Regions from separate parts of the Pseudomonas paraeruginosa genome, predicted to be linked through region 3. Evidence: predicted binding sites of a transcription regulator. Region 3 holds the regulator's gene; each other region holds the start of a gene.
The links. The regulator FliA, encoded in region 3, starts transcription of late flagellar genes. The targets are predictions, from matches to a motif close to CTAAAGTTTNNNNNNNNNNNGCCGNTAA.

Region 1 (9,762 bases), 1.7 Mb from region 3:
TGGTCTTGCCGGCGCCGAGGTCGCCGTGCAGGTAGATGACCCCCTGCCCGCCGCTGGCCCGGGCGATGCGCCCGCCCAGTTCGACCATCGCGTCTTCCCCTTCGGCGGACAGGATCACTTCAGACACGGACTGCACTCCTCGAGCAACTGACGAACGGTAGGTACGAGATCGGTCGCCACCAGCCCGCGACCCTGGGCGCCCAGCCGCTCACCGGCGGCTGCGTGCAGCCAGACCGCCAGGCAGGCCGCGTCGAACGCCACCATGCCCTGGGCCAGCAAGGCACCGATGACACCCGACAGTATGTCGCCCAGGCCGGCTCCGGCCATCGCCGGGTGCCCCCGGGAACAGACGGCGAGGCGACCGTCGGGCGAGGCGACCAGGCTGCCGGCGCCCTTGAGTACCACCACCGCCTGATAGCGACGCGCCAATTCCAGCGCCGCAGCCGGGCGATCCGCCTGCACCTGCGCGGTCGTGCGGCGCAACAGGCGCGCGGCCTCGCCGGGATGCGGCGTCAGGATCCACGCCTGCGGCCCTGCTCCGACCGGTTCCAGGGCCAACAGGTTCAACGCGTCGGCATCCCAGACCTGCGGCAATGGCCGCCCCCGGGCGGCGCTCAGCAGGCTGCGCCCCCAGGCCCTCTGGCCGAGCCCGGGACCGAGCACCAGCACGCTGGCGCGTTCGGCGAGAGCCAGCAACTGGTTCGCCGAAGCCACGCCATGGGCCATGACCTCGGGGCAACGGCCCAGCAGCGCCGGTACGTGTTCGACGCGGGTCGCCGCCGAGACCAGGCCGGCGCCGCAGCGCAGGGCGCTTTCCGCGGCCAGCAGCACCGCTCCGCCCATCCCGGCGTCGCCGCCGGCCACCAGCAGATGGCCGAAGAGCCCCTTGTGGGCGGTCCGCGGCCGTGCCGCCAACCTTGGCAGGTCGCGGTGCGCCAGGCGCCGCGCCAGGGGCGGGAGCGGCGCGACCGCGGCGGCGTCGCCGCCCAGGTCGTCGAATACCAGTTCACCGACCCGTTCCGGCGCCTCGCCGGTGAACAGCCCGAGCTTCAGCCCGACGAAAGTCACCGTCAGGTCCGCCCGGATCGCCTCCCCCAATACCGCGCCGGTGTCGGCGCTCAGGCCGGAAGGGATGTCCACCGCCAGGACCGGCAGGCCGGCGGCGTTGGCCAGGCGGATCGCCTGGGCGAAAGGTTCGCGGACCGCGCCGGCCAGGCCGGTGCCGAGCATGGCGTCGACCAGCACGCCCTCGAGTTCGGCGCATTCGCTCCACGGTTGCACCGCGACGCCGGCATCCAGGGCCGTGGCATGGGCCTGCGCGGCATCGCCGGAGAGACGATCCGCCGCCGCGACCGCCAGCACCCGCACGCGCCAGCCGGCGCGCTGCGCCAGCGCCGCGACCAGGTAGCCGTCGCCGGCATTGTTGCCATGCCCGGCGAGCACGGTCAGCGCCCCGGCCTCCGGCCAGCGCCGGCGCAATGCGCGCCAGGCGGCATGGGCCGCGCGCTGCATGAGTTCGAAGCCCGGTGTCCCGGCGGCGATCAGGCGCGCATCGAGGTCGCGCACCTGGGCGGCGGAATAGAGGGCGAGTGGCAGGTCGTCGTGCTGGAAGGTCATGGTCATCGGATCGATTCGGCGTCGGACGCGCAGTCTGGCAGAATTATACCTGTACCCATTCGCTTTCCCTCGTCTTCATCGAATCGCCATGACTCCCCAGCCGCTGGCCGACCGCCTTTCCCCGCCGGACCCGCTCCGCCTCGCCCAGTCCATCAAGGACTGGGGCCGCGAGCTGGGCTTCCAGCAGGTCGGCATCGGCGATGTCGACCTGGGCGAGCACGAAGGGCACCTGCAGCGCTGGCTGGAAGCGGGCTACCACGGCGAAATGGACTACATGGCGGCGCACGGCAGCAAGCGCTCGCGTCCGGCCGAGCTGGTCCCCGGCACCCTGCGGGTGATTTCCCTGCGCATGGACTACCTGCCCGGCGACACACGCATGGCGCAGGTCCTGGCGGCCCCGGAAAAAGCCTACGTATCGCGCTACGCACTTGGCCGCGACTACCACAAGCTGATCCGCAAGCGCCTGCAGCAACTGGCCGAGCGCATCCAGGGCGAGATCGGCCCGTTCGGTTTCCGCGCCTTCGTCGACAGCGCGCCGGTGCTGGAAAAGGCCATCGCCGAGCAGGCCGGACTCGGTTGGATCGGCAAGAACACCCTGGTGCTCAACCGCAAGGCCGGTAGCTACTTCTTCCTCGGCGAGCTGTTCGTCGACGTGCCGCTACCGGTCGATCCGGCGATGGCCAGCGAACACTGCGGGCGCTGCTCCGCGTGCCTGGACATCTGCCCGACCGCCGCCTTCGTCGGCCCCTACCGGCTGGACGCGCGGCGCTGCATCTCCTACCTCACCATCGAGTACAAGGGTGCGATCCCGCTGGAGCTGCGGCCGCTGATCGGCAACCGGGTATTCGGCTGCGACGACTGCCAGATCGTCTGCCCGTGGAACCGCTTCGCCCGTCCCACCGGGCAGGGCGACTTCCAGCCGCGCCACAGCCTGGACAATGCCGGTCTTGCCGAACTGTTCCTCTGGAGCGAAGAGGAGTTCCTCGGCCGCACCGAGGGTTCTCCGCTGCGCCGCGCCGGCTACGAGCGCTGGCTGCGCAACCTGGCGGTGGGGCTGGGCAACGCGCCCTCGACCATCCCGGTGCTGGAAGCGCTGAAGGCGCGCCGCGAGCATCCTTCGGAACTGGTCCGCGAGCACGTGGAATGGGCGCTGAGGCGCCACGGGGAAACCTAGCCCGGCCGGCGCCTGCCGCCCGGACAGGGCGGATCAGAGCTTGATGAAGTGGTCGCGGTAGTGGCGCAGTTCGGCGATCGACTCGCGGATATCGTCCAGCGCCAGGTGGGTGTTGCCCTTCTTGAAGCTTTCGCGGACCTGCGGCGCCCAGCGCGCGGCCAGTTCCTTGAGGGTCGAGACGTCGAGGTTGCGGTAGTGGAAATAGCCTTCCAGCCTGGGCATGTGCCTATAGAGGAAGCGGCGGTCCTGGCAGATGCTGTTGCCGCAGATCGGCGAACTGCGCTTGGGCACCCACTGCTCGAGGAAGGCCAGGGTCTGCGCCTCGGCCTCGGCCATGCTCACGGTGCTTTCCCGGACCCGCTGGGTGAGCCCGGACTGGCCGTGCTGGCGGGTATTCCACTCGTCCATGCCGGCGAGGACTTCCTCCGGCTGGTGGATGGCGATCACCGGGCCTTCGGCCAGGGTGTTGAGGTCACTGTCGGTGACGATGGTGGCCATCTCGATGATGACGTCCCGGTCCGGATCGAGGCCGGTCATCTCCAGGTCGATCCAGATAAGGTTCTGCGGGTTCTGCATGGGGGAGTCGCTCCAGTCGCTATGCCGTGCATTCTAGCGTGGAACGCCGCCGCGCGAATGGTGGCGTCGCGCCCATGCTAAACTCGCCGCCGATTTTTCTTGCGGACGCATCATGGCCAGACGCCACTTGACCCGCCGGCAGAGCTGGCGCATCGAAAAGATCCAGGAAGAACGCGCGGCCCGGGCGGCGCGCCGCGAGTCGCGCGCGGTCGAGGAGATGGAAGGTGGCGACCTGGGGCCGGAGCAGACCGGCCAGGTGATCGCCCACTTCGGGGTGCAGGTCGAGGTCGAGTCGACCGACGGCCAGGTCTCGCGCTGCCACCTGCGGGCCAACCTGCCGGCGCTGGTGACGGGCGACCAGGTGGTCTGGCGCGCCGGCAACCAGGGCATCGGCGTGATCGTCGCGCAACTGCCGCGGCGCTCCGAGCTGTGCCGACCGGACATGCGCGGCCTGCTCAAGCCGGTGGCGGCCAATGTCGACCGGATAGTCATCGTCTTCGCCCCGCGCCCCGAGCCCCACGCCAATCTGATCGATCGCTACCTGATCGCTGCCGAACATGCCGGCATCCAGCCGCTGCTGCTCCTGAACAAGGCCGACCTGGTCGACGAGAGCAATGCAGAAGACATCGATGCGTTGCTGAATGTCTACCGCACCCTGGGTTATCCGCTGATCGAAGTCTCGGCCTTCAACGGCCTGGCCATGGACGAACTGCGCGGCGCTCTCGACGGCCACGTCAGCGTCTTCGTCGGACAGTCCGGGGTCGGCAAGTCGTCGCTGGTGAATGCCTTGCTGCCGGGCGTCGACACCCGCGTCGGCGATCTCTCCACGGTGACCGGCAAGGGTACCCACACCACCACCACCGCGCGCCTGTTCCATTTTCCCGGCGGCGGCGACCTGATCGACTCGCCCGGCATCCGTGAGTTCGGCCTGGGCCACGTGTCGCGCGACGATGTCGAGGCCGGCTTCATCGAATTCCGCGAACTGCTCGGGCATTGCCGCTTCCGCGACTGCAAGCACGACCGTGAACCGGGATGCGCCCTGCTCCAGGCCCTGGAAGACGGCCGCATCATGCCGCAACGGATGGCCAGCTACCGGCACATTCTGGCGAGCATGCCGGAAGCGGACTACTGAAGATTCAATTGCCCCTGATCTGATCCAGCTTCAGGCTGCCGCCATCGTCGAACAGGTTGAGCTTCTTCTGCACCTCGTCCGCCGGCAGCGGCGGCTGGGCGCCCGTCGCCGGCGCGCCGGCCGGAGGCGCCGGCTGCTCGGCTGGAGCCGCCGCGGGTGCGCCGGTTTCGCCTTCGATGGCCTTCTGTGCCTTGCGGGTCAGGACCACGATATCGATCCGCCGGTTGACCGGGTTCAACGGGTCCTTGTCGTCGAACAGTCGCGCCGAGGCGTAGCCGACCACCTGGGATATCTGCGTCTCTGGATAACCACCGGCTACCAGCGCGCGGCGCGCGGCGTTGGCGCGGTTGGCCGACAGCTCCCAGTTGCCGAAGTCGCCGTTGCCGGCGTAGGGCTTGGCATCGGTGTGGCCGCTGATGCTGATCTTGTTCGGCACCTGGCGGATGGTCTCGGCCATCGCCAGCAGGATGTCCTCGAAATATGGCTGCAGGCGCGCGCTGCCGAGATCGAACATCGGCCGGTTGGCGGCGTCGACGATCTGGATGCGCAGGCCGTCGCGGGTGATCTCGAAGTGGATCTGGTCCTTGAAGTCCTTGAGCATCGGATTTTCGTCGACCTTGTTCTGCAACTCCTGCAGCAACAGCGCCAGGCGCTCGCGCTCCACCTGCTCGGCCAGGCTCTCGGCCTGGTCGGCGTTGACCTGGTGGTCCTGCTCGGGACTGATCCGGCTTTCGTTGGAGTCGGGCTGGGCCTGGACCTGCGGGTTGAGGGTCTTGTCCGGCGCCGGCGTCGGCGTGCCACCGAGGTCGATGACATAGGGACTGGCGCTTTCGCTGAAGCCGATGGGGTCCTGGAAGTAGCCGGAGATCGCCTTCTTCTGCTCCGGCGTGGCCGACGACAGCAGCCAGAGCACCAGGAAGAACGCCATCATCGCCGTGGCGAAGTCGGCGAAGGCGATCTTCCACGAGCCGCCGTGGTGGCCGGCGGCATAGCGCTTGACGCGCTTGACGATGATCGGCTGGTTGTTGTCCATCTATCGACTATGCCTCCACTCAGCGGCCGCGCACGGCCTGCTCGAGTTCGGCGAAGGTCGGCCGATGGCCGGGCAGCAGTACCTTGCGGCCGAACTCGACGGCCAGCGACGGCGGCATGCCGGATGCGGAGGCGACCAGGCAGGCCTTGATCGCCTCGAACAGGTTCAGCTCCTCCTTGGCGTCGTGCTCGAGGGCGCCGGCCAGCGGGCCGACGAAGCCATAGGCGGCGAGGATGCCGAGGAAGGTCCCGACCAGCGCGGCGGCGACATGGTGGCCGATCTCCGCCTGGCTGCCCTCGCCGAGCAGCGCCATGGTGATCACGATGCCCAGCACCGCGGCGACGATGCCGAAGCCCGGCAGGGCGTCGGCGACCTTGGTCACCGCATGGGACGGGTGCTCGAGGTCCTCCTTGAGGCTCGACAGCTCCATGTCGAACAGGCCTTCCAGCTCGTGCGGCGCCATGTTCCCGGAGGACATGATGCGCAGGTAGTCGCAGACGTAGGCGGTCATCCGCTCGTCCTTCAGCACCCCCGGGTACTTGCTGAAGATCGGGCTGGCGGAGGGGTCCTCGATATCCGCCTCGATCGCCATCATGCCCTCGCGCCGGCTCTTGTTGAGGATCTCGTAGAGCATGCCCAGCACTTCCAGGTAGAAGGTCTGGGTGAAGCGATGGCCGAACATCTTCGGCGCTTTCTTCAGTACCACCATGAAGGTGTTGCCGGGGTTGGCCTGGAGGAAGGCCCCGAGGGCCGCGCCACCGATGATCAGGACCTCGAAGGGCTGGATGATGGCGCCGATCTTGCCACCGGAGAGCAGATAGCCTCCGAGGACGCTGGCGAAAACGACGATGATGCCGATGATTTTTGACATGAGGACCGGACGTACGAAATGAACAGGATAAGGAGGGGGACTGCTAGGCTCCCTCTTGTTATCGGTAGCTAGCCGCAAGACTATAGTCCGAATACTCGAAAAGCCAGTTCGCCGCCTCGCCGAGACCGAGCCCGACACCCATGACAGACCGCCTCGCCGCCTGGCTCGAAGAACTCGACCGGCAACCCCTGCCGATCCCCGCCAGCCAGTACGCCAGCCTGCATGCCGCGCTGAGCGACAGCCGCCGTTCGCTGCGCGATATCGCCGACCAGTTGCAGGGCAGCCCGACCCTGGCGCTGTCCATCCTGCGCGAGGCCAACCGCGCCGAAAGCGCCCGCGACAATCCGGCGGAAAGCCTGGAGGTCGCCCTCAGTCGCCTGGGACTGGCGCGCGCGAGCCAACTTCTGAAGACCCTGCCGAGCATCCAGGATGCCGACATGCCCCGCGTCCTCGCACAGATGCTGCTGATCAGCCAGCACGCCATGCAACAGGCCAGCGGCCTGTTCGGCGCGCGCCTGGCCCGACTCTGGCAGGAAATCCACTGGGGCAGCCTGCTGACCATGGCGCCGGTCTGGGCCCTGGCCAACGCCCGACCGCAACTGCTGGAGCAGTGGCAGCAGCGCGTGCTGGTACAGGGCGAACCGACCTTGCGGGTGGAGCGCGAACTGCTCGGCATGCGCCTGCTGCCGATCTGCCTGGCGCTGGCCGAGCGCTGGCGGTTGCCGCAGTGGGTGATCCAGGGCTATCGCCTGCTGGCCTGCGACCGGCGCCTGCTGGTCCGGGCCCTGCGCATCGCCCGCGACCACCAGTCGCCCCTGCTCCAGCAACAGCAACTCGATGCCCAGCCCGATCTCGCCCGCTGGCTGACCCAGCCGGCCAACTGCACTCTCCTCGCCAACGGCCTGGCCATCGCCGCGCACCAGAGTTGGGACGGGCCGCACATGCTGCGCTGGCAGCGCCTGACCGGCCTTTACCTGGGCCAGCCGCTGACCGAAGTCCAGCAGCAGGTGCACATGCTCGCCGCGCAGAGCGCGCGCCTGCACGCCCGGCCGCCGCTGTGGCATCCGGCGGTGGCCTTGATCTGGCCCTGGCAGACGCGCCGCTGGCGGGCCGAGGCGGCACCGCCACCGCCGCCCTCGGCGGAAGCCCTGGCCGAATGGCGCAGGCACTGCGCCGAGCTGCTGCGCGAACCGAGTCCCTTCAGCAACGTGGTGCAGCTCACCGCCTGCGCCCGCGATGCGCTGCGCGCCTGCGGCCTGCAACGGGTGATGCTGCTGGTCGCCGACCGTACCCAGATGCATCTGCAGGCGCAGCAGACCTCCGGCCTCGAACCCGGCCAGGAGAAATTGCAACTGGAGATTGCCGGCAGCCCGCTGTTGCAGAAGCTGTTCCAGCAACCGGCCCTGCTGCGCATCGGCCCGAACAACCAGGATCAATTGCTGCCGGCCCTCCCCGAGCCGCTGCGCCAGCGGTTCCCCGGTCCACACCTGCTGCTGCGCTCGCTGGGCAACGGTACGCGGGTGGTGATGCTGCTCCTCGCCGACCTCGCCGGCCAGCCATTTAGCGACCTTCACGCCCAGGCCTTCGCCAAGACCGCCCAATGCACCGAGCGCGCGGTCCAGCAGTTCGGCCGCCAGCGTCGGACGGAATGAACGGCCAGCCCGGCGCACTGGACAGGCACGCTTTCCGTTAAACTGCTGCCCTTTCCAACCCGGGGGTACTCGCATGTCCGTCTTCTCCGACCTGCCATTGGTGATCGAGCCCAGCGATCTCGAGGCGCGCCTGGGCGCACCCGAGCTGATCCTGGTCGACCTGACCAGTGCCACCCGCTACGCCGAAGGGCACATCCCCGGCGCGCGTTTCGTCGATCCCAAACGCACCCAGTGGGGACAACCCCCGGCACCCGGCCTGCTGCCGGCCAAGGCCGACCTGGAAGCCCTGTTCGGCGAACTGGGCCACCGCCCGCAGGCGACCTACGTGGTCTACGACGACGAAGGCGGCGGCTGGGCCGGCCGTTTCATCTGGCTGCTCGACGTGATCGGCCACCACCGCTACCACTATCTCAACGGTGGCCTGCCGGCCTGGCTCGCCGAGACCCGGGCGCTCGACCGCGAGGTCCCGGCGCCTGCCGGCGGCCCGCTGCCGCTGACGTTGCACGACGAGCCCACCGCCACCCGCGAATACCTGCAAAGCCGCCTCGGCGCCGCCGACCTGGCGGTATGGGATGCTCGCAACCCCAGCGAATACGCCGGCACCAAGGTGCTCGCAGCAAAGGCCGGGCACGTGCCCGGCGCGATCAATTTCGAATGGACCGCCGGCATGGACCCGGCTCGCGCCCTGCGCATCCGCACGGATATCGCCGAGGTCCTGGAGGACCTCGGCATCACGCCGGACAAGGAAGTGATCACCCACTGCCAGACCCATCATCGCTCCGGCTTCACCTATCTGGTCGCCAAGGCCCTGGGCTACCCGCGGGTCAAAGGCTACGCCGGCTCCTGGTCGGAATGGGGCAACCACCCCGATACCCCTGTAGAGGTTTGAGGAATGTCGTTCAAAGATCGCCTGTTCATCTGCTGCCAATACCTGCTGCCGCACCATCTGCTGTCCCGGTTGGTCGGCTTCGCCGCCGACTGCCGTGCGACCTGGTTCAAGGACCGCCTGATCGCCTGGTTCGCCCGGCGCTACCAGGTCGACATGCGCGAGGCGCAGGTCGAGGACCTGCAGGCCTATGAACACTTCAACGCGTTCTTCACCCGCGCCCTGAAGGACGGCGCCCGCCCGCCGGCCCAGGAGCCCGGCGCGGTGCTCTGCCCGGCGGATGGAGCGATCAGCCAGCTCGGCCCGATCGAGCACGGGCGGATCTTCCAGGCCAAGGGCCACAGCTACAGCCTGGCCGAACTGCTCGGCGGCGATGCCGAACTGGCCGCGCCGTTCATGGGCGGCGACTTCGCCACCGTCTACCTGTCGCCGCGCGACTACCACCGCGTGCACATGCCGCTGGCCGGCACTCTGCGCGAGATGGTCTACGTGCCCGGGCGGCTGTTCTCGGTGAACCGGACCACCGCGGAAAACGTCCCCGAGCTGTTCGCCCGCAACGAACGGGTGGTCTGCCTGTTCGACACCGAGCGCGGACCGATGGCCGTGGTGCTGGTCGGCGCGATGATCGTTGCCTCCATCGAGACCGTCTGGGCCGGCCTGGTCACGCCGCCGAAGCGCGAGCTGAAGACCTTCCGCTACGACGAGGCCGCACGCGCGCCGATCCACTTGGAGAAAGGCGCCGAACTGGGCCGCTTCAAGCTCGGCTCCACCGCCATCGTCCTGTTCGGCCCGCAACAGGTCGCCTTCGCGCAAGGCCTCGG
Region 2 (9,762 bases), 160 kb from region 3:
CTGCGCAGAATCAGCCCGCGCTTGTCCAGGCGCTCGACGACGCCCTTGATGGTCGCGGCATCCATGGCGGTGAGCCGGCCCAACTGGTTCTGCGGACAGGGGCCGGTCTCGCCGAGGCGAACCAGGGCGGCCCACTGGGTCGGCGTCAGACCGTTGCCGATGCCGCTGGCGAACAGGGCCGCATAGCGCTGGTTGGCCTGGCGCAGGATGAAGCCGAACTGGTCGTCGAGGCGGTATGGCGCGGTACGGGACATGCTGGGCGTCGGTGGTGAGGTGAGGCCTATTCTAGCTCATGGACGGTACCAGAGTTCCTTGCGCTGAAAGGGAGTTTTCTTAGGAAGATAAGGATTTTCCAGTTCGATGATTCTTCGATTCTGTAAGGCAAGCTTGCCCAGCAATGTCTTGAAATGGCGCTCGAACAAGCGCTCGAAGCTGCCGTCATCGATGGCTTTCTCCAGCCCCTGACGGATGGCGTCGGCCAGTTCCGGGCGCTGGCGGGACACGAAGAAATAGAAGGCGGCGGGATAGTGCAGGACCACATGCTCGTCGATCGCCAGGTGCAGCCCGGCGCGGGAAGCGTCTTCCAGCTCGCCGTCGACCACCACCACCTCGCGGGGGAATACCTCGAAACGGCCGGCGTCGAGCATGCGGAACAGGCTCTCGTAGTTCTGGCTGGTCTTCACCTCCAGGCCGTTGGCGCGCAGGATCGCGGTGTCGGCCCAGTCCTGGCGCTGGCCGAAGCGGAAACGACGGAGATCATCCAGGCTTCGCACGGGCGCCAGGAGTTCCTTGTGGGCGGTGCTGACCAGGGGGAGGCGCCAGCCGATCAGGCCGCGATAGATCGGAATCCTGACCGGCAGGAGGGCGTCTTCCAGGTCGTCGCGGGTCTGCGCCCACATCACCTGCAGGCTCGGGTCGTCCTGCTCCAGGCGCAGTTGCGCGCGCGATTGCGGCATGGGTTGCGGGCTGGGCTCCAGACGGTAGTCGCCGCCGCTCCTGGCCAGGGCCAGCTGCAGCAGTTCGACGACATAGGGTTCGGGATTGCGTCCTTCGGAGTGACGCGGATAGACCAGCCGTTCACCGGCCCCGGCGTGCCACGCCAGCAAGGCGAGCAACAGGACGAACCAGCGTTGCGGCGAACCCCGGCCGAGCGGCGACGGTCTATGTTCACTCAGGCCTATCAGGAGGAATGCCATGGCTGGCTCCCGTTCGCGTGCCCTGTTCTCGACATTGTTCGCCCTGTCCCTGGTGGCGTCCACGACCCTTGCCAGGGATTATCGCTACAGCGACGCCCATGTGCACTATGTGGATTTCTTCCAGGAAAGCGAAGGCATGCCGCGCTTGCTGGCGGCGATGGACAAGGGCCGGGTCGAACACGTCATGCTCAGTGGCATCGCGGTCGCCAAGAAATGGCACGAGGACGAGCCGAAGCGACCGCGCTACTACGCTGGCGACGATGCCGGTGCCTACTGGTACAGCGCCACCGACGTGATCGTGGCGGCGGCGGTGAAGTCCTTGCCTGCCGAGCAACGGCGGCGCGTGCATCCGTTCCTGACCGGTTTCAATCCGACCGACAAGAACGCCGACGCCCACATTCGCCGCATGCTGGAGCTGGACCCGGGGCTCTGGCAGGGCATCGGCGAGATCTTCACCCGCCACGACGACCTCACCGCGCTCACCTATGGCGATGTCCCGCGGGCCAACAACGAGGCTCTGGCGCGGGTCTACCACCTGGCCGCGGAGTTCGACCTGCCGGTCCTGCTGCATGCCAACGTGACCTCCAAGCGCGAGCGCAACCCGCTGTACCTGGCGGAAATCGAGGAGCCCCTGCGCAACCATCCACATGTACGCTTCATCTGGGCCCACGCCGGGACCAGCATGGAGATCCATCGCCACCAGAAGAAACTGGATTTCCTCCTGCCGACCCTGGGCCGCTTGCTGGAGCGCTACCCGAACCTGTACATCGACCTGTCCTGGTCGGTGTTGCGCCCGTACCTGCTGGACAAGCAGGGCAAGCCCGACCCGCAGTGGCTGGCGCTGGTCGAGCGGTTCCCGCAGCGCTTCATGCTCGGCTCCGACGTGGTCGGCCAGTTCGACAGCCTGCCCGGGCTGATGACGAGCTTCGACCCGTTCCTCGACGCCTTGCCCGAGTCGGTCGCCCGCCAGGTGGCGCGGGACAATTTCCTCGCGGTGCTGCCGCGCCAGCCGGCCGATCCGCGAGGCGAATAACCCGGATCGGTCATCAGTCTGTCATGCCGGTGTCATAGGCTCGCGGCCAGTCCCATCCAGGAGTGAGTCATGTCCTTCATGCGTTCTTGCATCAGTCGTTCCGTCTTCCTGCTCGGCGCCGGCGTCGCCGCGGCGGCGCAGGCCGAGGTGCGTATCGACGGCCCCATCGAGTACGGCGTGTTCGAAAGCCGCTACCAGGATTTCCAGCCCGGCGAGCGGGTGCTGACCCGCAGCGAGCAGAACATCCAGCGGACCACCGAAGTCCCGGCCAAGCTTGGCACCAAGTTCGGCATGCGTTATCAGCTCAGCGGCAAGCAGGAAGGCGATACGCCTTTGACGCTGCTCTACCTCACCCCGGGCGTGGTCACTCCGGATGGCCAGCGGCATGACAGGTTCGAAGTGGTGCAGAAGCTGGTGCCGGGCGCGCCGACCGATGTCATGGCCTACGAATTCACCGAGCCGCACGAGGTGGTGAAGGGCGAGTGGCGACTGATGGTGTTCCAGGGCGACCGCCTGCTGGCGGAAAAGACCTTCGACGTGCGCTGAGCGCGCGCCGGGCGAAGTGTTCGTTTTCTTGCGCTGACTGCGCTGTAGTGTGGAGTATCGGCGGATGACACCGGCAACGTTGTGCGCCCTGACCGACAGGCGCCAGCGGCCGGTTACCAGCTTGCCCCGGGGCGAATGACCGCCCGCGTTGTCCGCCGTTTTCGACGGAGTGCTCGCGGATGCCGAAGGTAGCCTGTTCGTCCGTCGATCAGTCCCTGCTGACTCGGGTATCTTCCGCGGCGAGCGGACTGCCGTCGCCGGCGCGTACCTGCAGGCGCGGCACCGGCTGGCCGCCGTCGCGCTCGACGAGGCGGACGTGGGATTCGTCCGGGGCGAAGAAGTAATCCTCGCCCCATTGTCGAATCGCCACCAGCAGGGGGAAGAGCGCGCGTCCCTTGTCGGTCAGTAGGTATTCCTGGTGACTGCCGCTTTCGGCCGGGACCGCCACCATCACGCCGTGTTCCACCAGGTTGCGCAGGCGCGCCGCGAGGATGTTCCGGGCCAGGCCGAGGCTTTTCTGGAATTCGCCGAAGCGCGTCAGACCTTCGAAGGCATCGCGCACGATGAGCATCGACCAGCCGTCACCGATCACGTCCAGCGGACGGGCGACTGGACAACTGGCTTGCTTGTGGCTGGTGCGCTTGACCATCTTGGCGGCTCCGGTGGGGATCGGGTTCCATGGTAAAACCCGGGCTCCACGGCGGGCAACCGGAGGAAAAGCGCCGCCGTGAGGCGGCGCACCATGCCGTTCAGACGACGAAGCGGGTGACCATGTTGTTCAGGTCGATGGCCAGTTGCGACAGTTCCTGGCTGGCGGCGGCGGTCTGGTTGGAGCCGGCGGAAGTCTGCAGCGAGATGTCGCGAATGTTCACCAGGTTGCGGTCGACCTCGCGGGCAACCTGGGCCTGTTGCTCGGAAGCGCTGGCGATCACCAGGGTGCGTTCGTTGATCTGGCCGACCCGTTCGGCGATCTCGTTCAGCGCCAGGCCGGCGGCCTCGGCGATCTCCAGCATGTTGCGGGCGCGCACGCTGCTGCTGTCCATGGCGCCCACCGCGGCACCGGTGCCGTCCTGGATATTGGCGATCATCTGCTCGATCTCGCGGGTCGACTCCTGGGTCCGGTGGGCGAGGGCGCGGACCTCGTCGGCGACCACGGCGAAACCGCGGCCCTGCTCGCCGGCGCGTGCCGCCTCGATGGCGGCGTTGAGCGCCAGGAGGTTGGTCTGCTCGGCGATGCCGCGGATCACGTCGAGAACCTTGGAGATGTCCTGGGCCTTCTCCGCCAGGCCGCCGACCAGTGCCGAGGTGTTGTCGACCTCCTCGCTCATCAGGCGGATCGCCTGGACGGTCTCCAGTACGCGCTGGCGGCCGTTCTGCGCCGACTGCTCGGAGGCGGACGAGGCGTCCGAGGTGGAGCTGGCGTTGCGCGCGACCTCCTCGACCGCGGCGGTCATCTCGTTGACCGCGGTGGCGGCCATCTGGATTTCGTCGTTCTGCTGGGTCAGCGAGCGATTGCCCTGCTCGGTGACCGCGCTCAGTTCCTCGGCGGCGGAGGCCAGCTGGGTCGCCGAGCTGCCGATCTGCTGGATGGTCTGGCGCAGTTGCGCCTGCATGCCCTGCAGGGCGACCAGCAGCTTGGCCGGCTCGTCGCGACCGCTGGTGTCGATACGGCTGGTGAGGTCGCCCGAGGCGATCACTTCGGCGACCCGCAGCGCTTCGCCGAGCGGACGGGTGATGCTGCGGGTGAACAACCAGGCCAGCAGCACGGTGCCCAGGCCGGCGACCAGCAACACGCCGATCACCGCCGCGAAGGCGTTGTCGTAGACCTCGTCCGAGGTCTTGCTGGCCTGGCTGGCGCCCTTGGCGTTGAAGTCGATCAGCGCCTGCAGTTGCTGTTGGGTGGCGCGGTACTGGTCGAGCAGGGTGGTTTCGGTGTACTGGCGGGTTTCTTCCAGCGGTTTGCCGCGCGACATCTGCACCAGTGTCTGCTGGCTCTGCAACAGTGTCTGCCGGGCGGCCAGGTAGCGCTCGTAGATCGAGCGTTCCTCGGCGCCGGTGATCAGGCGCTGGTAGGCGCCTTCCCGATCGGCCAGTTCCTTGCCGATCTCCGTCATGCGGCTCTCCAGGAAGCGCTTGGCGCTATCGTCCGCCGCCAGCACATGGGCCAGCTGAACCTGCCGCAGTTCGGCCAGCAGGACGTTGATCTCGCCGCTCTCGCGCACGCTTGGCAGCCAGCTGTCGCTGATGTCGGAGGAAGCTTCGTTGAGCGAGCCCATTCGGTTCAGGGAAAAGATCCCGGTGATGACCAGCAATAGGGTGATGAGGGCGAAACTCAGGGCGGCACGGGTCGCGATGGGCATACTGCGCAAAGACATGGTGGCGTGTTCCAGGGGGCAGGGGGGGACAGGGCTGTTCAGGCTATCGGCAGGCAAGACGGGAGGTTTAGGCCGTTCATGCGATTTGGCAGGCGAAACGCCGGGCACAAAAAAGCGCCCCGGAGGGCGCTTCATGCGGCGATGGCGGGATCAGCCCTGCCAGCGCTTGAGGACCAGGGTGGCATTGGTGCCGCCGAAGCCGAAGCTGTTGCTCATGACGGTATCCAGCCTGGCGTTCTCGCGGGTCTCGCGGAGGATCGGTAGGTCGGCCACTTCCGGATCGAGTTCGTCGATGTTGGCGGAGCCGGCGATGAAGCCGCCTTCCATCATCAGCAGGCAGTAGATCGCCTCGTGAACGCCGGCGGCGCCCAGCGAGTGGCCGGACAGGCTCTTGGTCGAACTGATGGCCGGGGCCTTGTCGCCGAACACTTCGCGTACGCCGCGGATTTCGGCGACGTCGCCGACCGGGGTGGAGGTGCCGTGGGTGTTCAGGTAGTCGATCGGCGCGTCGACGGTGGCCAGTGCCTGCTGCATGCAGCGGATCGCGCCTTCGCCGCTCGGGGCGACCATGTCGTAGCCATCGGAGGTGGCGCCGTAGCCGACGATCTCGGCGTAGATCTTGGCGCCGCGCTTGAGCGCGTGCTCCAGTTCCTCGACCACCACCATGCCGCCACCGCCGGCGATGACGAAGCCGTCACGCTTGGCGTCATAGGCGCGCGAGGCCTTTTCCGGGGTGTCGTTGTACTGGGTGGAAAGCGCCCCCATGGCGTCGAACAGGCAGCTCTGGCTCCAGTGTTCCTCTTCGCCGCCGCCGGCGAAGACCACGTCCTGCTTGCCCAGCTGGATCTGTTCCATGGCCTGGCCGATGCAGTGCGCGCTGGTGGCGCAGGCGGAGGAAATCGAGTAGTTGACGCCCTTGATCTGGAACGGGGTGGCCAGGCAGGCCGATACGGTGCTGCCCATGGTGCGGGTCACGCGGTATGGGCCGATGCGCTTGACGCCCTTTTCGCGCAGGGTGTCGATGGCTTCCATCTGGTTCAGGGTGGAAGCGCCGCCGGAGCCGGCGATCAGGCCGGTACGGGGGTTGGAAATCTGTTCCGGAGTCAGGCCGGAGTCCTTGATCGCCTGTTCCATCGCCAGGTAGGCGTAGGCGGCGGCATCGCCCATGAAGCGGAATACCTTGCGATCGATCAGTTCTTCGAGGTTCAGGTCGACCGAGCCGGAAACATGGCTGCGCAGGCCCATCTCGGCATAGGACGGATTGAAGCGAATGCCGGGCCGACCCGCACGGAGGTTGGCGGAAACGGTGTCTTTGTCATTGCCGAGGCAGGAAACGATGCCCAGACCGGTGATAACGACGCGACGCATGCGGATAACCCTTAGAAGCTGTCAGTGGAGGTGAACAGGCCGACGCGAAGGCCTTCGGCACTGTAGATTTCGCGGCCATCGACGCTGACGGTGCCGTCGGCGATGGCCAGGACCAGCGAACGATTGATCGTGCGCTTGATATGAATGTTATACGTGACCTTCTTCGCTGTCGGCAGAACCTGACCGAAGAACTTCACTTCGCCCGACCCCAGGGCGCGACCGCGGCCCGGATTGCCCTGCCAACCCAGGTAGAAGCCGACCAACTGCCACATGGCGTCCAGGCCCAGGCAGCCGGGCATGACCGGATCGCCTTCGAAGTGGCAGGCGAAGAACCACAGGTCGGGGTTGATATCCAGCTCGGCGACCAGTTCGCCCTTGCCATACTTGCCGCCGACATCGCTGATGTGGACGATGCGATCGATCATCAGCATGTTGGGGGCGGGAAGTTGCGCGTTACCCGGGCCGAACAGCTCGCCGCGACTGCAGCGCAGCAGGTCTTCTCGGGTGAAGGCGTGTTGTTTGGTCATGCGAGCTCCTCAAAAATCCCTGAACTGCAGGGTTGTGGCGGTTCGTCCAGCGGCCGTCGCGCCGGGTTATTGTATCGGCGTCGGGGCGGCAGCCTAGTCATAGACTGTTGCGTTGCGGTGAAAGTCACAGTGTCCGGCGAACAGATGTTCACTTTATTCCCGCGTCCGCTTGCCGCCCTTGTCGCAGATCAGTCCGGCTCCGCCCCTCCGCTGGCGTTCGATGCCCTGGAGAGGTCCGGCTGCGAGCCGATCCAGCGTTGCAGTATGCGTTGCAATTCCGCCCGTTTGAATGGTTTGGCCAGGTAATCGTTCATTCCCGCCTGCAGGCAGTTCTCCCGGTCGCCCTGCAGGGCGTTGGCGGTCAACGCGATGATCGGTACCTGGCGGCCGTTTTCCTGGGCCCTGATCTCGCGCGTCGCCGCATAGCCATCCAGCACCGGCAGGCGGCAGTCCATCAGGATCGCGTCGTACTGCTGGCGTTCGGCGTGGCGCACCGCCTGGATGCCGTCGGCGACCAGGGTGACGCGATAGCCGAGGCTGCGCAACATGGCTTCTATGACTGTCTGATTCACCGGATTGTCCTCCACCAGGAGGATTTCCTGACCGGCGGCGACCGGGCTGGCGCCACCGCTGGCCTGCTGCGGGTGCGGCAGGGACTGCTGGAAGGGCAACGGGATCTCCAGGGTGAAGGTCGAGCCGCAGCCTTCCTTGCTTTGCGCCTGCAGGGTGCCGCCCATCCGCTCCGCCAGGGTCCGGGCGATGGCCAGGCCGAGGCCGGTGCCGCCGTAGCGGCGGGAGATCGAGGAGTCGGCCTGCTGGAACGCGTCGAACATGTGTTCCAGGCGTTCCGGCGAAATGCCGATGCCGCTGTCGTGCACCGCGCAGGTCAGCCACAGCACCTCGTGATCCAGAGCCTGCCATTCCAGACTGAGGTGGATGGAGCCTTCCTCGGTGAATTTCAGCGCATTGCCCAGCAGGTTCACCAGGATCTGTCGGATCCGGGTCGGGTCGCCGCGCACCTCCAGATGCTCCAGGCCGGCCTGGATCTGCAGCTCCAGGGCCAGGCCTCGTTGCTGGGCGCTGTGCTGGAACACCAGGGCCGAGCCCTGCACCAGTTCCAGCAGGTTGAAGGGGATGCATTCCAGTTCCAGGGCGCCGCGTTCGATACGGGAAAAATCGAGGATGTCGTTGATGACCTTCAGCAGATGCTCGGTGGACTCGGTGGCCAGCGCGGTGTATTCCGCCTGTTCGCGGGTCTGCTCGGTGGTTTCCAGCAGTTGCAGCATGCCCAGCACGCCGTTCATCGGGGTGCGCAGTTCATGGCTCATCATCGCCAGGAAGTCGGATTTCGCCCGGTTCGCCTGCTCCGCCTCCTCGCGGGCGCTGATCAACTGGCCGATCGCCTGCTCCTGCTCCCGGCTGGCGCGGTCCAGCCCGCTGGCGAGGTTGTTGATGTGGCGCGCCAGGTCGCCGATCTCGCCGTCGTCGAGGATCGGCAGGCTGGTCTTGTAGTCGCCGCTCTGGATCGCCTCCACCGCCTGGCCCATGGTGCTGATCGGCGCCGACAGACGCTGCGCCAGGCGACGGGCGACGAGGAAGGTGAGGATCAGGGCGAAGGCGGCGAGCAGGCCGGCCTTGAGAAGGATTTCCTGCTGGCGCTGGCTGAAGGCGTCGTTGGACATCCCGACCACCACCCGGCCCAGGTAGTCCTCGCCCGGCAGGCCGTCACCGTCGTTGGCGCTGTCCAGCAGCGGATCGCTGGCCAGGGCGATGCGCTGGCGCTGGATGGTCGAATGGAAGATGTCGATCGGCGCGGCGTTCTGCAGTGCGCCGGGCAACTGCTCGACATACACGAGGATGTTGTCGTTGCGGTCGCGCACCTCGATGAAGCGCACGTGCGGGGTGTCGAGGGTAGCCTGCAGGAGCTTCTGCAGGACCGGTGTGTTGCCGGCGATCACGCCGTACTCGGCGGCAGGCGCCAGCTGGTCGGCGATCAACTGGCCGGTATGGGTCAGTTCCTGGCGCAGGTCCTGCAGGCGCGAGTAGGTGAAGTAGGCGGTGAGCAACAGGGTCAGCAGCAGTGCCGGCCCCAGGCTGATCGCCAGCATGCGGGTACGGATGTCCCAGCCGTGGCGCTGGCTCATGGTTCTTCTCCTTCGGCGAGGCGCCGGCCCAGTTCGGCGTCGCTGGCCAGATCGATGCCCAGGGAGCGGGCGACCTGCCGATTGCCGAGCACCTTGAAGTGCCCGGGGTAGAGGCTGGGAGGCCAGCGTCGGGGGGGCTGGCCGAGCAGTTCGTCGAGGGTGTCCAGCCAGTCCTCCTGGTCGCTGTAGCTGCTCGCCAGGCTGCCGGCCTTGACGAACGCGGCCGTGGGGCCGAGCAGCGCGCGATTCTTGGCATAGCTGCCGAGCAGCAGGCTCTTGATGCTCTGCGAGTTGTACAGCTGTTTGTCGTCGATGCCGAGCAGCAGGTCACTATTGCCGAGGAGGAACTGCAGCGGGCGAGGGTCGTCGTTGCCGCTGCTGCTGGCGACGAACAGTTGCAGGCCCTGGCTGCGCGCCTCGCGCCTGAGCTCTTCGAGAAGAAACTCGCTGTCCTTGCCGTAGAGCACGCCGATGCGCTGTATGCCCGGCAGGATCAGGCGCGCCAGGCGCAGCTGGCGCGCCGCCGGCGGATCGCTCCAGAGTACGCAGAGGCCCTCCACGCTGTGCCCGCGA
Region 3 (9,762 bases):
GGGATCGGCCTCGGCATCGGCGATGCTTTCCAGGCCCAGCAGGCCTTCCTTGCGCGCGGTCATGCTCCAGGCGACGATCCGGTCGATGCCGCCGGCGAGATCCTCGCGCGGCGGGAAGAACACCCAGCCGAGCATGCCCAGGCCGCGCTTGAGCACGTTCACCGGGGTCTGCAGCAACGCCGCGGCAAGGGTGCCGCCGATCACGATCAGCGCCGCCGGCCCGTTCAGCAGGGCGCCGGCATGGCCACCCTCGAGGAAGTTGCCGCCGACGATGGCGACGAACGCCAGGATGATCCCGACCAGGCTGAGCACATCCATCAGCGCGCCCCTCCGGGCTGGCGGGAGCGTTCGCTGTTCGGCATGCGGCTGGCCATCGACGGCATTCTCTTCATTCCCCTATCCACGCCTTACTGGCACGCCTCGACCAGGTGCCGGCCGATGTCATCGAGGCTGTACACCGCGTCGGCCAGGTTGGCCTTGACCACGGCCATCGGCATCCCGTAGATCACGCAGCTGGCCTCGTCCTGCGCCCACACCTGGCTGCCGCCCTGCTTGAGCAGGCGCGCGCCCTCGCGGCCGTCGGCGCCCATGCCGGTGAGGACCACCGCCAGCACCTTGTCGTTGTAGGCCTTGGCCGCCGAACCGAAGGTCACGTCGACACAGGGCTTGTAGTTCAGGCGCTCATCGCCGGGCAGGATGCGCACCGTGCCGCGACCGTCGATCATCATCTGCTTGCCGCCCGGCGCCAGCAGGGCCAGGCCGGGGCGCAGGACATCGCCGTCCTCGGCCTCCTTGACGTTGATCCGGCAGAGCTTGTCGAGGCGCTCGGCAAAGGCCCTGGTGAAGGCCGCCGGCATGTGCTGGACCAGCACCAGCGGCGCCGGGAAATTGGCTGGCAACTGGGTCAGCACGCGCTGCAGGGCGACCGGCCCGCCGGTGGAAGTGCCGATCGCCACCAGGCGGTAGGCCTTGCGCTTCGGCGCGGCGGAGCCCGCCGATGCGGCTGCCGGTGCCGAGCCCGCGGTCCGGGCGCTCGTCCCGAGGCCGGCGGAGGCGCTCGGCGCATGGCTGGCCGCCGGGCTCGACGGCAACGGCGGCAGGCTGATCGAGCGGCGGTTGCTGCGGGCGATGGTCAGGACCTTCTCGCAAAGCAGTTGGCGAACCTTGTCGGGGTTGCGCGAGATGTCCTCGAAATTCTTCGGCAGGTAGTCCACCGCCCCGGCGTCCAGCGCGTCCAGCGTCACCCGCGCGCCCTCGTGGGTCAGCGAGGAGAACATCAGGACCGGGGTCGGGCAGCGCTGCATGATGTTGCGCACCGCGGTGATGCCGTCCATCAGCGGCATCTCGTAATCCATGGTGATCACATCGGGTTTCAGGGCCAGCGCCTGCTCGATGGCCTCGCGGCCATTGGTGGCGGTGCCGACCACCTGGATCTGCCCATCGGCCGAGAGAATCTCCGAGACACGGCGGCGGAAGAACCCCGAATCGTCCACCACCAGGACTTTGACTGCCATAGCTACTCCTCAGAAGGCGACGCTCCCGCGTCGCCGGAAATCCATACGCGGCGTCAGATACGCCGTGCGTAACGCTTGAGCATGCTCGGCACATCGAGGATCAGCGCGATGCGCCCGTCCCCGGTGATCGTGGCGCCCGCCATGCCGGGGGTGCCCTGCAACATCTTGCCGAGTGGCTTGATCACCACTTCTTCTTGTCCTACCAACTGGTCGACGACGAACCCGATACGCTGGGTGCCGACCGACAGGATCACCACATGTCCCTCGCCCTGCTCCTCGTGGGCCGCGCTCGGCACCAGCCAGCGCTTGAGGTAGAACAGCGGCAGCGCCTTGTCGCGGACGATCACCACTTCCTGGCCATCCACCACGTTGGTGCGCGACAGGTCGAGATGGAAGATCTCGTTGACGTTGACCAGCGGGAAGGCGAACGCCTGGCTGCCCAGCATCACCATAAGGGTAGGCATGATCGCCAAGGTCAGCGGCACCTTGATGACGATCTTCGAGCCGGATCCCTTTTGCGAGAACACGTTGACCGTGCCGTTGAGCTGGGAAATCTTGGTCTTCACCACGTCCATGCCGACGCCGCGGCCGGACACGTCGGAAATCTCGGTCTTGGTCGAGAAACCCGGGGCGAAGATCAGGTTGTAGCATTCCAGGTCGGTCAGGCGGTCCGCCGCATCGCGCTCCAGCAGGCCCTTCTCCACCGCCTTGTTGCGCAGCACCTCGGCGTCCATGCCCTTGCCGTCGTCGGTGATCATCAGGAGGATGTGATCGCCCTCCTGCTCCGCCGACAGCACCACCTGGCCGACCCGCGGCTTGCCGGCGGCCTCGCGCTCCTCCGGGCTCTCGATGCCGTGGTCGACGGCGTTGCGCACCAGGTGCACCAGCGGGTCGGCCAGGGCCTCGACCAGGTTCTTGTCGAGGTCGGTCTCCTCGCCCACCAGTTCCAGATTGATCTCTTTCTTCATGTTCCGCGCCAGGTCGCGGACCAGGCGCGGGAAGCGGCCGAAGACCTTCTTGATCGGCTGCATGCGGGTCTTCATCACCGACATCTGCAGGTCGCCGGTGACCACGTCGAGGTTGGCCACGGCCTTGGCCATGGCTTCGTCGCCGCTGTTCAGGCCCAGGCGTACCAGGCGATTGCGCACCAGCACCAGCTCGCCGACCATGTTCATGATCTCGTCGAGGCGCGCGGTATCCACGCGCACGGTGGTCTCCGCTTCGCTGGCCGCCGGCCGCTCGCTCGCCGCCGGCCTGGGCGCGGCGGCCTTGGCGGGCGTCGCCGGTTTCGCCGCGGGACTCTTCGCCGCGATGTTCTTGACTACCGCGGCGGCGGCCGCGACAGCTTCGGAAGCGCCATTGAACTTGCCCTTGCCGTGCAGCTCGTCGAGCAGCGCCTCGAATTCGTCTTCGCTGATATCCTCGCCAGTCGCGGCGGCTGGCGCCGTGCCCGCTCCTGCCGTCTCGGCGGGAGCGCTGGCGGGGGGTGTCGCGACGGGCCCAGCCGCAGCTTCCGGTGCCTCGCCGAACTTGCCCTTGCCATGCAGTTCGTCGAGCAGCGCTTCGAACTCATCGTCGCTGATGTCATCGCCGCCAGCCGCGGCGGCTGCCACGGGCTCCGCCGGGGCCTGCTCCGGCGCGGCGGATGCCGCCGGCGGAACGAACTTGCCCTTGCCATGCAACTGGTCGAGCAGTGCCTCGAACTCGGCGTCGCTGATCTCGTCGCCGCCCGGCGCCTCGACGGCTGCTTCGGCGGGCGCCGCCTGCACCTCGCCACCCTGGAGGGCGTCGAGCAACTGTTCGAACTCGTCGTCGGTGATATCGCTGGAGCCGGCCTGCGCACTTGCCGGCGCCGGTTCGGGTTCGGGCTCCGGTTCCGCGACAGCCGGCGCTTGCGCGGGCGCAGCGCCCTCAGGTTCGGCCAGGCGCGCCAGCGCCGCCAGCAGTTCGGGGGTGGCGGGAGTCGGCTCGGACTGCTCGCGCACCTGGTCGAACATCGCGTTGACCGTGTCCAGCGCCTGCAGCACCACGTCCATCAGTTCGGAGCTGACGCGCCGCTCGCCCTTGCGCAGGATGTCGAAGACGTTTTCCGCGATGTGGCAGCATTCCACCAGCGCGTTCAGCTGGAGGAAGCCGGCACCGCCCTTGACCGTATGGAACCCGCGGAAAATGGCATTGAGCAGGTCCATGTCGTCCGGCCGGCTCTCCAGCTCGACCAGTTGTTCGGACAATTGCTCGAGAATCTCGCCGGCCTCAACCAGGAAGTCCTGGAGGATTTCTTCATCGGCGTCGAAGCTCATTCGGCTGCTCCCAGAGACGTGTTACTCGAAAGGGTCGGCAAGACCGCGGTCCTGCCGGAAATACCGGTCCGCGCCTTGCGGACCGACCTTCGTCCGCGCCGGGATCACCGGCATGACGAAGGCTGTGCCGGCGTCCCGTCGACGCCAGCGTTCAATGCATACTTAACGGCAGCTACGCCGCAGTCTTGAGCCGGGCGGGTCAGAAACCCAGGCTGGACAGCAGATCGTCCACGTCGTCCTGCCCGGACACCACGTCTTCGCGCTTGCTCGCGGCGACCTGCGGCCCTTCGCCCTTGGCCGAGCGCTCCAGCGCGGCCTGGTGGCGCATGCTCACGTGGTCGTGCTCGATGCCGGCGTAGCGGTCCACCTGCCCGGCCATCCAGACCAGCTTCACCAGGTTGCTCTCGACCTCGGTGACCAGCTTGGTGACGCGCTTGATCACCTGGCCGGTCAGGTCCTGGTAATCCTGAGCCAGCAGGATGTCGTTGAGCTGGGAAGACAACTGCCCGGCGTGCTCGCCGCTACGCACGAGGAACTGATCGATGCGCTTGGCCAGCTCGCGGAAACCGTCGGCGTCGATTTCCCGGCGCATGAAGCGTTGCCAGTCCTGCTGCAGTGCCCGTGCATCGTCACCCATCTGGTTGACCAGCGGGGCGCTCTGCTCCACGAGGTCCATGGTCCGGTTGGCGGCCTTCTCGGTCATCTCCACCACGTAGGAAAGACGATCGGTGGCGTCGGCGATCTGCGACATTTCCTGCGCGTGCGGGGAATGCGGGTCGATCTGGAAATCGACGATGGCGTTGTGCAGTTCGCGGGTCAGCTTGCCCACTTCCTGGTACAGACCGCGGTCCCTGGCCTGGCTGAGCTCCTGGATCAGTTGCACCGCCTGCTGGAAATGTCCCCGTTCGAGGCAGTCCACCAGTTCGCGCGCGTGTTTTTTCAGGGTCGATTCGAATTCATCGCCCGTGGAATCGTTACCAAGCACCATGACACCCTCTTGGCCGGCTTCAGCCGTTGACCCGCTCGAAAATCTTCTCGATCTTTTCCTTCAGGACCTGGGCGGTGAAGGGTTTGACCACATAGCCGTTGACCCCGGCCTGGGCCGCTTCGATGATCTGGTCGCGCTTGGCCTCGGCGGTGACCATGAGTACCGGCAGGTGCTTGAGGCGCTCGTCGGCGCGCACCGCGCGAAGCAGGTCGATGCCGGTCATGCCCGGCATGTTCCAGTCGGTGACGAGGAAATCGAAGTTGCCGCTGTGCAGCATCGGCAGCGCCGTGGTGCCGTCGTCGGCCTCGGCGGTATTGGTGAAGCCCAAGTCCCGCAAGAGGTTCTTGATGATGCGTCTCATCGTGGAAAAGTCGTCCACGATGAGAATTTTCATGTTCTTGTCCAAGTAGACCTCCGTACAGACCAGGACGCGTCCCAGCGGGACGCGCCATACATTCTTTTGCGTTAACGTTTACAAGCCGCGGTCGAGGCCGCTTCAGGCCGACCGCCAATCCGCCAGGCGCGCGCGCAACCGCGCGGCGCACTGGCTGTGCAACTGGCTGACCCGCGATTCGCTGACGCCCAGCACCTCGCCGATCTCCTTGAGATTGAGCTCCTCGTCGTAATACAACGCCAGGACCAGGCGCTCGCGTTCCGGCAGCTTGGCGATGGCATCCGCCAGGGCCGCCTGGAAACGTTCGTCGAGCAGGCCGTGGATCGGCTCGTTGTGACTGAGGCTGGTATCTTCGGGCAATCCATGTTCGCCGTCCTGCAACAGGTCGTCGAAGCTGTACAGGCGGCTGCCCTGCGTGTCGCTGAGGATGCCGTAGTAATCTTCGAGGCTCAATTGGAGTTCGGCAGCAACCTCGTGATCTTTAGCGTCGCGGCCGGTTCTCGCCTCGATCGCGCGGATCGCGTCGGTCACCATGCGGGTGTTGCGGTGCACCGAGCGCGGCGCCCAGTCGCCCTTGCGGACTTCGTCGAGCATGGCGCCGCGGATGCGGATGCCGGCATAGGTCTCGAAGCTGGCGCCCTTGCCGGCATCGTATTTCTTCGCTGCCTCGAGCAGGCCGATCATGCCGGCCTGCATGAGGTCCTCCACCTGCACGCTGGCCGGCAGGCGGCCGAGCAGGTGGTAGGCGATGCGCTTGACCAGTGGTGCGTAACGCTGGATCAGTTGCTCCTGGGAGTTCTGCGCTTGCGCCTTGCTGTACATACGCACTCCAGAGGCCGCTGTCATACGGCCGAGCCTGTCGCGGGATGTTGGACCAGTCGTTCGACGAAGAACTCCAGGTGCCCGCGCGGGTTGGCCGGCAGCGGCCAGCTGTCGACCTTCTGCGCGACCGCCTTGAAGGCCAGTGACGCCTTCGAGCGGGGGAATGCCTCGTATACGGCTCGCTGTTTCTGCACGGCCTTGCGTACCGACTCGTCGTAGGGGATGACACCTACATACTGTAGTGCGACGTCGAGGAAACGGTCCGTGACCTTGGTCAGTTTGGCGAACAGGTTGCGCCCTTCCTGCGGACTGTGGGCCATGTTCGCCAGGACCCGGAAGCGGGTCATGCCGTGGTCGCGGTTGAGCAGCTTGATCAGGGCGTAGGCATCGGTGATCGAGGTCGGCTCGTCGCAGACCACCAGCAGCACCTCCTGCGCCGCGCGGACGAAGCTGACCACCGAATCGCCGATCCCGGCGGCGGTGTCCACCACCAGCACGTCGAGGTTGTCGCTGATATCGCTGAACGCCTGGATCAGGCCGGCGTGCTGCATGGGCGAGAGATGCACCATGCTCTGCGTGCCGGAGGCCGCGGGAACGATACGCACGCCGCCGGGACCGAGCAGGAGGACGTCGCGCAGCTCGCAGCGTCCTTCGATCACGTCGGCGAGGGTGCGCTTGGGCGTGAGCCCCAGCAGGACGTCGACGTTGGCCAGGCCGAGGTCGGCATCCAGCAGCATGACGCGACGACCGAGATCGGCCAGAGCCAGTGCCAGGTTCACCGACACATTGGTCTTGCCGACGCCGCCCTTGCCGCCAGTTACTGCGATCACCTGTACGGGATGCATGCTACCCATCTGCTTCATACCTTGTGTTGTCGTCTTCCCGGGAAACCCTTCCAGGGTCTTCCGGTATTGGCGGGGCCGATGCACCATCGGTCCCGGCCCGGCGGAAGCCACCTTCGCTTCCGTCACCCGCGCCACGCGCGGCACTCACCGATCTCAGCCGACACGCCGCGCCGGTTGCTGATAGAGCCCGGCGAACATCTCGGCCATGGCGTCCTCGCTGGGTTCTTCCGGCGCCTGCAGGCTGACCGCCCGGCTGACCAGCTGGTGGCTGCGCGCCACCTGCAGATCGTCCGGAATCCGCGGCCCGTCCGCCAGATAGGCTACCGGGAGTCGCTGGGCGATAGCCAGCGCCATCGATTCACCGAGGCTGCCCGCCTCGTCCAGCTTAGTCATGATGCAGCCCGCCAGCCCGCAGTGCCGATAGGTCTGGTAGGCCGACCTGAGCACCTGGCTCTGGCTGGTGGTGGCCATCACCAGGTAATTCTTCACGTTCAGGCTCGGCGACGCCAGGGCCTCGAGCTGCATGCGCAGGGCCGGATCGCTGGCCGGCAGGCCGGCGGTGTCGATCAGCAGCATGCGCTTGCGCGCCAGCGGCGCCAGGGCCTGGATCAGCGACTGGCCGGGGTCGACCAGGGTCACCGGCACGTTGAGGATCCGCCCGAGGGTCTTGATCTGCTCCTGGGCGCCGATCCGGTAGCTGTCCATGCTCACCAGCGCCAGACTCTGCGCGCCGTACTTGAGGACGTAGCGCGCGGCCATCTTCGCCAGTGTGGTGGTCTTGCCGGCACCGGCCGGGCCGACCAGGGCCAGCACGCCACCGGCGTCGAGCGGGTCCTGGTCCGGCGTCGGCACGGCGCGCGACAGGTGTGCCAGGAGCATGCGCCAGGCCTGGCGGGTATCGCCCACCGCGGCGACTCGCTCCAGCAGCGGCTTGCTCAGCTCCGCCGGCAGGCCCATGCGTTGCAGGCGGCGCCAAAGATTGGCCTGCTGCGGGCGCTGATGCTGCAACTGGCCCCAGGCGATCGAACCCAGCTGCACCTCGATCAGTTCGCGCAGGCCGTTCAGCTCGAAGCGCATCGCCTCCAGGGTCTGTCCGCCCGCCGCGGCCTTGGCCTGCGGCGCCGCCATGGACTCGGCGAGGGTCGGCCGCGCCGGCTTCTGCTCGGCGAACAATTGACGATCCTTGCGCTGGCTTTCCGCCGGCCGGGCCGTCAATTCGGCGCGTGCCTCGGCGATCCGCGCCTGGGTCTTGCGCAGTTCCACTTCCAGCGCCGGATTGGGCTTGCTCGGCGCCGGCGGGGCCTGGTAATCCAGCGCCGCGGTCAGCTCGATGCCGCCGGCGACCCGGCGGTTGCCGAGGATCGCGGCGTCCGGACCCAGTTCGTCGCGGACCAGTTTCATGGCCTGACGCATATCGGCGGCGAAGAAGCGTTTGACTTGCATTGCCCGAACCCCTCAGTTCAGTAGTCTTGCCGGCAACCTCTGGTTGCCCGGTGTGCCGGCCCTGGAGCCGGCGCAGCCCTCGTTCAGTTCTGTCCCACCGTCGCGACGATGGTGACCTGCTTGTTGTCCGGGATTTCCTGGTAGGCCAGCACATGCATGCTGGGCACCGCCATTCGCGCGAAGCGCGACATCATCGAACGGATCGGCCCGGCAACCAGCAGGATCGCCGGCTTGCCGAGCATCTCCTGGCGTTGCGCGCTCTCGATCAGCGAGCGTTGCAGCTTCTCGGCCATCCCCGGCTCCAGCAACATGCCGTCCTCGGAGCCTTGCCCGGCCTTCTGCATGCTGTTCAGCAAGATCTGTTCCAACCTCGGCTCGAGCGTGATCACGGGCAGCTCCGGCTCAAGCCCGACAATGCTTTGCACGATGGCGCGGGACAACGCGACGCGTACCGCCGCGACCATCGCGCCGGGATCTTGACTCCGCGGAGCGACGTTGGCGATGGCCTCGGCGATGGTCCGGATGTCGCGCACCGGCACCTGCTCCTGAAGCAGTGCCTGCAGGACCTTGAGCAGGGTGGACAGGGAAATCAGCCCCGGCACCAGCTCCTCCGCCAGCTTCGGCGAACTGCGGGCGAGCAGTTGCAGGAGCTGTTGCACTTCCTCATGGCCGAGCAGCTCGTGGGCGTGCTTGTGCAGCACCTGGTTCAGGTGGGTGGCGACCACGGTGCTGGCGTCCACCACGGTGTAGCCCAGCGACTGCGCCTGGTCGCGCTGGCCGGGCTCGATCCATACCGCCTCCAGGCCGAAGGCCGGGTCCTTGCCGGCGATGCCGTTGAGGCTGCCGAACACCTGCCCGGGGTTGATCGCCAGCTCGCGATCCGGATAGATCTCCGCTTCGGCCACGCTGACGCCCATCAGGGTCAGGCGGTAGGCGTTGGGCAGCAGGTCGAGGTTGTCGCGGATATGCACCGAGGGCATCAGGAAGCCCAGCTCCTGGGACAGCTTCTTGCGTACGCCCTTGATCCGCGCCAGCAGTTGCCCGCCCTGGTTGCGGTCGACCAGCGGGATCAGCCGGTAGCCGACCTCCAGGCCGACCATGTCCACCGGGGTGACGTCGTCCCAACCCAGTTCCTTGACCTCCTGGGCGCGCTGCGCCGGCAGCAGCTCCTGCTGGCGCTGGACCTCCTGCTCGGCGGCCTGCCTGGCCTTGTTCTGGCGGTGCCAGATCCAGTACGCGGCGCCGCCGGCCAGGGCGCCGAGACCGATGAAGGAGACGTGCGGCATGCCGGGGACGACGCCCATGGCGATCAGGATCGCCGCGGAGATCGCCAGCGCCTTGGGCGAGGCGAACATCTGCCGGTTGACCTGCTGGCCCATGTCCTCGGAGCTGGACACCCGGGTCACCATGATCGCCGCGGCGGTCGACAGCAGCAGCGACGGCAGTTGCGCCACCA

Region 1: motA (flagellar motor stator protein MotA) is a predicted target of FliA. The motif match lies at 6,462-6,489, and genes of this name have one in related genera.
Region 2: B7D75_RS16820 (methyl-accepting chemotaxis protein) is a predicted target of FliA. The motif match lies at 5,194-5,221, and genes of this name have one in related genera.

The regions. Positions count from the first base shown of each region.
Region 1 is NZ_CP020560.1:5,419,371-5,429,132, forward strand. It holds gene tsaE (tRNA (adenosine(37)-N6)-threonylcarbamoyltransferase complex ATPase subunit type 1 TsaE) at 1-127, opposite strand, end outside; gene B7D75_RS25725 (NAD(P)H-hydrate dehydratase) at 115-1,623, opposite strand; gene queG (tRNA epoxyqueuosine(34) reductase QueG) at 1,706-2,791, shown strand; gene orn (oligoribonuclease) at 2,825-3,367, opposite strand; gene rsgA (small ribosomal subunit biogenesis GTPase RsgA) at 3,480-4,499, shown strand; gene motB (flagellar motor protein MotB) at 4,504-5,532, opposite strand; gene motA (flagellar motor stator protein MotA) at 5,552-6,403, opposite strand; gene B7D75_RS25755 (HDOD domain-containing protein) at 6,544-8,055, shown strand; gene rhdA (thiosulfate sulfurtransferase) at 8,129-8,944, shown strand; gene asd (archaetidylserine decarboxylase) at 8,948-9,762, shown strand, end outside.
Region 2 is NZ_CP020560.1:3,560,608-3,570,369, reverse strand. It holds gene B7D75_RS16845 (MarR family winged helix-turn-helix transcriptional regulator) at 1-254, opposite strand, end outside; gene B7D75_RS16840 (substrate-binding periplasmic protein) at 291-1,196, opposite strand; gene B7D75_RS16835 (amidohydrolase family protein) at 1,195-2,229, shown strand; gene B7D75_RS16830 (DUF3859 domain-containing protein) at 2,299-2,775, shown strand; gene B7D75_RS16825 (winged helix-turn-helix transcriptional regulator) at 2,984-3,424, opposite strand; gene B7D75_RS16820 (methyl-accepting chemotaxis protein) at 3,525-5,150, opposite strand; gene fabB (beta-ketoacyl-ACP synthase I) at 5,301-6,518, opposite strand; gene fabA (3-hydroxyacyl-[acyl-carrier-protein] dehydratase FabA) at 6,530-7,045, opposite strand; gene B7D75_RS16805 (ATP-binding protein) at 7,234-9,189, opposite strand; gene B7D75_RS16800 (hypothetical protein) at 9,186-9,762, opposite strand, start outside.
Region 3 is NZ_CP020560.1:3,718,770-3,728,531, forward strand. It holds gene B7D75_RS17585 (flagellar motor protein) at 1-318, opposite strand, end outside; gene B7D75_RS17590 (protein-glutamate methylesterase/protein-glutamine glutaminase) at 408-1,514, opposite strand; gene B7D75_RS17595 (chemotaxis protein CheA) at 1,568-3,814, opposite strand; gene B7D75_RS17600 (protein phosphatase CheZ) at 4,014-4,802, opposite strand; gene B7D75_RS17605 (chemotaxis response regulator CheY) at 4,822-5,196, opposite strand; gene fliA (RNA polymerase sigma factor FliA) at 5,299-6,042, opposite strand; gene fleN (flagellar synthesis regulator FleN) at 6,039-6,881, opposite strand; gene flhF (flagellar biosynthesis protein FlhF) at 7,017-8,306, opposite strand; gene flhA (flagellar biosynthesis protein FlhA) at 8,390-9,762, opposite strand, start outside.